DNA from 2 places in the Thalassotalea sp. LPB0316 genome. Region 2 is predicted to be linked to the other one. Evidence: predicted binding sites of a transcription regulator. Region 2 holds the regulator's gene; the other holds the start of a gene.
The links. The regulator NrdR, encoded in region 2, represses ribonucleotide reductase genes. The targets are predictions, from matches to a motif close to AAACACNANATNTNGTGTTT.
Positions count from the first base shown of each region.

Region 1: a site for NrdR is predicted at 1,744-1,763, ahead of nrdA (class 1a ribonucleoside-diphosphate reductase subunit alpha). Genes of this name have one in related genera too.

Region 1 covers NZ_CP062946.1:2,394,726-2,398,150, reverse strand. The annotation lists gene ubiG (bifunctional 2-polyprenyl-6-hydroxyphenol methylase/3-demethylubiquinol 3-O-methyltransferase UbiG) at 83-790, shown strand; gene LP316_RS10660 (HAD family hydrolase) at 787-1,488, shown strand; gene nrdA (class 1a ribonucleoside-diphosphate reductase subunit alpha) at 1,846-3,425, shown strand, end outside.
Region 2 covers NZ_CP062946.1:1,389,054-1,392,478, reverse strand. The annotation lists gene LP316_RS06120 (riboflavin synthase) at 1-584, opposite strand, end outside; gene ribD (bifunctional diaminohydroxyphosphoribosylaminopyrimidine deaminase/5-amino-6-(5-phosphoribosylamino)uracil reductase RibD) at 588-1,727, opposite strand; gene nrdR (transcriptional regulator NrdR) at 1,720-2,172, opposite strand; gene glyA (serine hydroxymethyltransferase) at 2,263-3,425, opposite strand, start outside.

The sequences.
Region 1 (3,425 bases), 1.0 Mb from region 2:
TTGTTTTTATTAACTCACAGCTTTGCGAGCTAGCTTAATTGTTTTAGAATCTAACGAAAAATTACCAAATAAGCCAACCGAAATGTCTAAAGAAGTAAATGTTGATCTCGCCGAAATTGCCAAATTTGAAGAAGTCGCCCATGAATGGTGGGATTTAGAAGGCAATTTCAAGCCGTTACATCAAATTAACCCGTTACGCCGCCAATTCATTATTCAACACGTTGGCGAATTATTCGGTAAAAAAGCAATCGACGTAGGTTGTGGTGGCGGTATACTCGCTGAAAGCCTCGCTAAGCTTGGTGCTGATGTCACCGGTATCGATATGGGAGAAGAGCCGCTTAACGTTGCTAAACTTCACGCCCTTGAAAGCGGTACTAAAGTTGATTATCAAAAAATTACCGCTGAAGAAAAAGCACAAACTAATCCACAAACCTACGATATTGTCACGTGTATGGAAATGTTAGAGCACGTACCGGATCCTGAGTCAATTATCAAAGCCTGTAGCGATATGGTTAAGCCTGGTGGTTATGTGTTTTTTTCAACCTTGAATAAAACGATTAAGAGTTATTTATTAGCAATCTTTGCCGCAGAAAAGGTATTAAAAATAGTACCAGAGGGGACTCATCACCACGACAGCTTTATTCGCCCATCAACCCTAATCGGCTGGGCAGAACAATATGATTTAAAATGTGTTGATGCAACGGGAATACATTACAATCCTATCACCGAAAACCACAAGCTAGCACCTGGTCTAGACGTTAATTACATTTTGTGTTGTAAAAAGCTATGAAGAAAGTTAACCATCCGATAGAAGCCGTCCTATTCGACTTAGACGGTACGATTTTAGATACAGCTGACGATCTGGGTGCGGCGCTCAACTTCGTTTTAACGCAATACCAATTGCCGCTCGTTGCGCCAAATGATTACCGACCTGTTGCCTCCGATGGCGCATTGGGGCTATTGCGTTTGGGCTTTGGTGATTTACTTGATAATTACGACTACGAGCAATTGCGGGCAGAGTTTCTCGAGTATTACCAACAGAATATCGCGACACACACTAAAATTTACGCTGGTCTTGAAGATACCCTTCAATCACTTTCTCAAGCAGCTATCCCTTGGGGGATCATCACTAATAAGCCTATCGGCCTAACGAATGAATTATTGCCGCACTTCCCGCTGTTAGCGGACAGTGCAATAAATCTTGGCGGTGATTCACTCGCTAAGAAAAAGCCAGACCCATTACCTATGCACGTCGCTTGTCAAGCGCTCAACGTTAAACCAGAAAATTGTCTTTATATTGGAGATGCGCCGCGAGATATCGAAGCAGGTAACGCTGCAAATATGACCACGGTAATTGCCGGCTGGGGTTATATTTTAGATCATGCAAAATGTAACCAATGGCATGCTGATATTTTCGCCAAAACTACCGAAGATTTGCATCAGATTATTTTTACAGCAGATCGCACAAACTATAACCAAACAAGCTAATCATTTGTTTTAAAAGAATTTAATTCTTCTTATTACAAAAGTGTATAAAAGTTCAGGTAAAATAATTTAAATAATTCTATTAATAGAAATTTATCAAAATAACAGTTGCGTTTTTACAATAGCTATCGTTTGACGTACTGCTAAGTTAGTTACTACTAACAAGATTGACCAGTGTGTTTTACAGGTGAAAAATTGTCATCTTTTTACCCTTGCAAACCGTACTAAACCCCATTATCTTGTGATTATAATTTGAATCAGCCCTATATCTTGTGTTTAAGATTTATTCAGCACACTATATAGGATTCTCGTTAACAATCTTTAATAGAACAACAATAACAAAAGATTTACAGGACTTTCATGAACAGCAACCTCTTCGTCACAAAACGCAATGGTGAGAAAGAAGCCATTGATCTTGAAAAAATTCACAAAGTCATCGCATGGGCAGCAGAAAATCTCGAAGATGTTTCTGTGTCTCAAGTTGAACTTAAATCGCACATTCAGTTTTACGATGGTATTAAAACTGAAGATATTCATGAAACAATTATCAAATCGGCTGCCGACTTGATTTCAGAAGAGTCACCAGACTATCAGTACTTAGCTGCTCGTTTAGCGATCTTCCACTTGCGTAAAAAAGCTTACGGCCAGTTTGAACCACCCAAATTATACGAGCACGTATTAAATATGGTTGAATTGGGTAAGTATGACCAGCACTTAACCCAAGACTATAGCAAAGAAGATTTTGAAGCGATGGAAGCATTTATCGACCATTCGCGCGATTTAAACTTCAGCTACGCTGCAGTCAAGCAATTAGAAGGTAAATACCTGGTACAAAACCGCGTTACGGGTGAAATATACGAAAGCGCACAGTTTTTATATATGTTAGTGGCGGCTTGTTTATTCGCCAAGTATGACAAAGCAGTACGCCTCGATTACATCAAAGGCTTCTACAACGCAATTTCAACCTTTAAAATTTCATTACCTACGCCAATTATGGCCGGTGTACGCACGCCAACACGTCAGTTCTCATCATGTGTATTGATTGAATGTGGCGATAGCTTAGACTCAATTAACGCAACATCGAGTTCGATTGTAAAATACGTATCACAACGCGCTGGTATTGGTATCAACGCGGGTCGTATTCGCGCTTTGGGAAGTGCTATTCGCAATGGTGAAGCTTTCCATACAGGTTGTATCCCATTTTACAAACACTTCCAAACAGCGGTTAAAAGCTGTTCTCAAGGCGGCGTTCGCGGTGGTGCTGCTACCCTATTCTATCCTTTGTGGCACTTAGAAGTTGAAAGCTTACTCGTATTGAAGAACAACCGTGGGGTTGAAGAAAACCGAGTTCGTCATTTAGATTACGGTGTTCAATTTAACAAATTAATGTATCAACGCTTGATCAAAGGCGAGTCGATTACGCTATTTAGCCCAAGTGACGTACCTGGTTTATACGATGCGTTCTTTGAAGATCAAGACAAATTCGAAGCGTTATACCTTAAATACGAGCAAGATGAGTCGATCCGCAAAAAGCGCATTAAGGCGTTAGAATTATTTAGCTTATTCGCTCAAGAGCGCGCAAGTACAGGTCGTATTTATTTACAAAACGTTGACCACTGCAATACGCACAGTCCATTTATTGCAGAGCAAGCGCCGATTAGACAGTCGAACTTATGTTTAGAAATTGCCTTGCCAACTAAGCCATTAAGCGATGTTAACGATCCTGAAGGTGAAATTGCACTATGTACGTTATCGGCTTTTAACTTAGGCGCTATCGATTCATTAGATGAACTTGAAGGTTTAGCGGATTTAGCTATTCGCGCATTAGATAGTCTATTAGATTATCAAGACTACCCTGTACCAGCAGCTCACAATGCAACTATGGGGCGTCGTACCTTAGGTATAGGTGTCATTAACTACGCTTATTATTTAGCTAAAAA
Region 2 (3,425 bases):
ATTAATAATCGTTCGATATAACGAGCCATTACATCGACTTCGATATTTACTTTTGTACCACTGCTATAGCTCGGCATGATGGTTTGCTCAGCGGTATGAGGCACTATCGTCAAACGAAATTGATCTTCGGTTAAACTATTGACCGTTAAGCTGACGCCATCAACCGTGATAGAGCCTTTTTCAGCAATATAAGGTGCGATATCACTCGGCATGGCAAGCCAGTAATCTTTGGCATTGCCATTATCGTTTATCTGAGCGATTTCAACCACCGCATCAACATGGCCAGATACTATATGACCGCCAAATCGCGTGGTTGGTAACATCGCTTTTTCAAGGTTAACACGTTGGCCTACGCTATAGTTGGCAAAGCCAGTGCGCTTTAGCGTTTCATTAGAAACATCGGCGCTAAAGTGTTTGTTATCAAAATCAACAACCGTTAAGCAAATACCATTAGTAGCGATGGAGTCACCAAGTTTTACATCACTCATGTCAAGCGAGCCAACCTCAAGTGTAATGCGCGCTCCCATTGACGAGATATTAATGGCTTTTACCGTGCCTATCGCTTCAATAATTCCAGTAAACATAGTTTAACTCTCTGTTATTTTGGCAACGATTTTAATGTCATTGCCGACCATCGTCATTGACGTTATGGCCAATTGTTTGGCTTGTGCTAGTTGCTGTACCGATGGCATTTCAATCAGGTTTTTACCATCGCCGCCAATGAGTTTAGGCGCTTGATATAAAATAAGTTCATCGATTAACGATTGCTCAATAAACGCACCTGCAAGGGTCGCCCCACATTCTACTAGGATATCATTGAAGCCCCGCTTAGCTAATTGTTGCAAACAATCGGCTAAATCGATTTGTCCTGATGCACTTTTTACCGTGATATGTTCGACAAAATGTGGCCACTGATGTTTGTTTTCAAGGCCAGTTCCAACAATTATTATTTTTGACGAGATTGAAAATAACTCGAGATCAGGTGTTAAGCGATTCTTGCTATCTAGCACAACTCTCACCGGTTGCCTTAGCTTCTCTTCTGGATAGCTGTTTTTTAAATCGCCTAATTGCTGCCAACGCACATTCATTTTCGCGTTATCGGTGAGTACAGATTGTGCAGAGGTTAACACCGCGCAACTTTGCGCTCGAAGTCGTTGCACATCTTCACGCGCCTGCTCACCAGTAATCCACTTGCTCTCACCACTAGCCATTGCTGTTTTACCATCTAGGCTTGCTGCAAGTTTACAACGCACATAAGGCATTGCAGTTCTCATTAACTTTATAAAACCTGGGTTTAAAGCCTCTGCCTGAGCTTCTAACACGCCAACCGTTACTTCAATACCAGCCTCTTCAAGCAGCTTAATGCCATTACCAGAAACCTGAGGGTTTGGATCAACCATAGCCACTACGACGCGTTTTACTTGTGCATTCACTAGACCTAATGCACATGGCGGCGTTCGACCATAGTGGCTGCACGGCTCAAGTGTTACATAAGCGGTTGCGCCAATTGCTTGCTCGCCGGCACTGTCTAACGCGTGTACTTCGGCGTGACCTTCGCCGGCTTTTTCGTGAAAGCCTTGGCCAACGATTTCACCATGGTTAACGATGACACAGCCCACCCTTGGATTCGGTGATGTTGTGAAGTGGCCTTTTTTGGCTAAATCAATCGCCAATTGCATATATTGGCGGTCGATATCAGCTTGTGACTGTTGAATGTCTTTAGTCATCATCTAACCGAGCGATTTCTTCACCAAATTCGCGAATATCTTCAAACGAACGATACACCGAAGCAAAGCGAATATAAGCAATTTTATCGAGCTTTTTCAGTTGCTCCATTAAGATATTACCGACCATTTCGCTATCAACTTCACGCTCGCCTGTTGCGCGTAATTGCGATTTCAATTTGTTGATTGCGTTTTCGGTTTCTTCAACACTAACGGGGCGTTTTTCAAGCGCGCGCACTAAACCGTTTCTTAGCTTATCTTCGTTAAACGGCTCACGTGAACCGTCGCGTTTAATAATACGCGGCATCAATAATTCAGCCGTTTCAAAGGTGGTGTAACGCTCATGACACTTTACACATTCTCGACGACGGCGAATTTGGTGGCCATCAGCCACTAATCGCGAGTCGATAACTTTGGTTTCTTGAGCAGAACAAAAGGGACAATACATAATGATTTACAAACAAAAATGGCCGCTAACTGCGACCATTTTAAACTAATTGCATAAAAAATGTGGAATTAGTTTGTTTTTAAAACGCGATTAACCGTATACCGGAAAACGCTTACATAAAGCCGTAACTTCTTCGCGAACTTTGGCGATAACATCTTGGTTTTCAATGTCATCTAAGATGTCACAAATCCAGCCAGTTAACTGCTTAGTTTCTTCAATACCAAAGCCACGGCGAGTAATTGCAGGTGTACCTAAACGAAGACCAGAAGTAACAAATGGCGAACGAGGATCGTTTGGTACAGAGTTTTTGTTTACGGTAATGTGCGCATTACCTAACGCAGCATCTGCGTCTTTACCTGTGATATCTTTGTCGATTAAATCAAGTAATAACAAGTGGTTTTCAGTGCCGTTAGATACCACTTTGTAACCGCGCTCTTGTAACACAGCGACCATAGCTTTAGCGTTGTCTAAGACTTTTTGTTGGTATGCTTTGAACTCTGGCTCCAATGCTTCTTTAAACGCTACCGCTTTAGCAGCGATTACGTGCATTAATGGACCACCTTGACCACCAGGGAAGACCGCAGAGTTTAACTTTTTGTAAACTTCTTCGTCACCACAACCAGAAACGATTAAACCACCACGTGGGCCAGCTAATGTTTTGTGAGTAGTTGTTGTTACAACGTGTGCATGTGGTACAGGGTTAGGGTATAAACCAGCGGCTACTAAGCCAGCAACGTGTGCCATATCTACCATGAAGTAAGCACCAACACTGTCTGCGATTTTACGCATACGTGCCCAATCAACAATACCTGAGAACGCTGAGAAACCGCCAATGATCATTTCTGGTTTGTGCTCTTGTGCTAAACGCTCAATTTCTTCGTAATTAATATCGCCTGTTTCAGGGTGTAAGCCGTATTGAATTGCTTCATATGATTTACCTGAGAAGTTAACGTGTGAACCGTGCGTTAAGTGACCACCATGCGCTAGGCTCATACCTAATACTTTGCCGCCTGGCGTTACTAACGCTTGGAAAACTGCAGCATTTGCTTGAGAACCAGCATGCGGCTGCACGTTTGCGTAATCTGCACCAAATAATTGCTTAGCGCGTTCGATTGCTAATGCTTCGGCTTTATCAACATACTCACAGCCACCGTAATAACGCTTACCTGGGTAACCTTCTGCGTATTTGTTAGTTAATTGAGAGCCTTGAGCTTCAAGAACGCGCGGGCTACAGTAGTTTTCAGATGCAATTA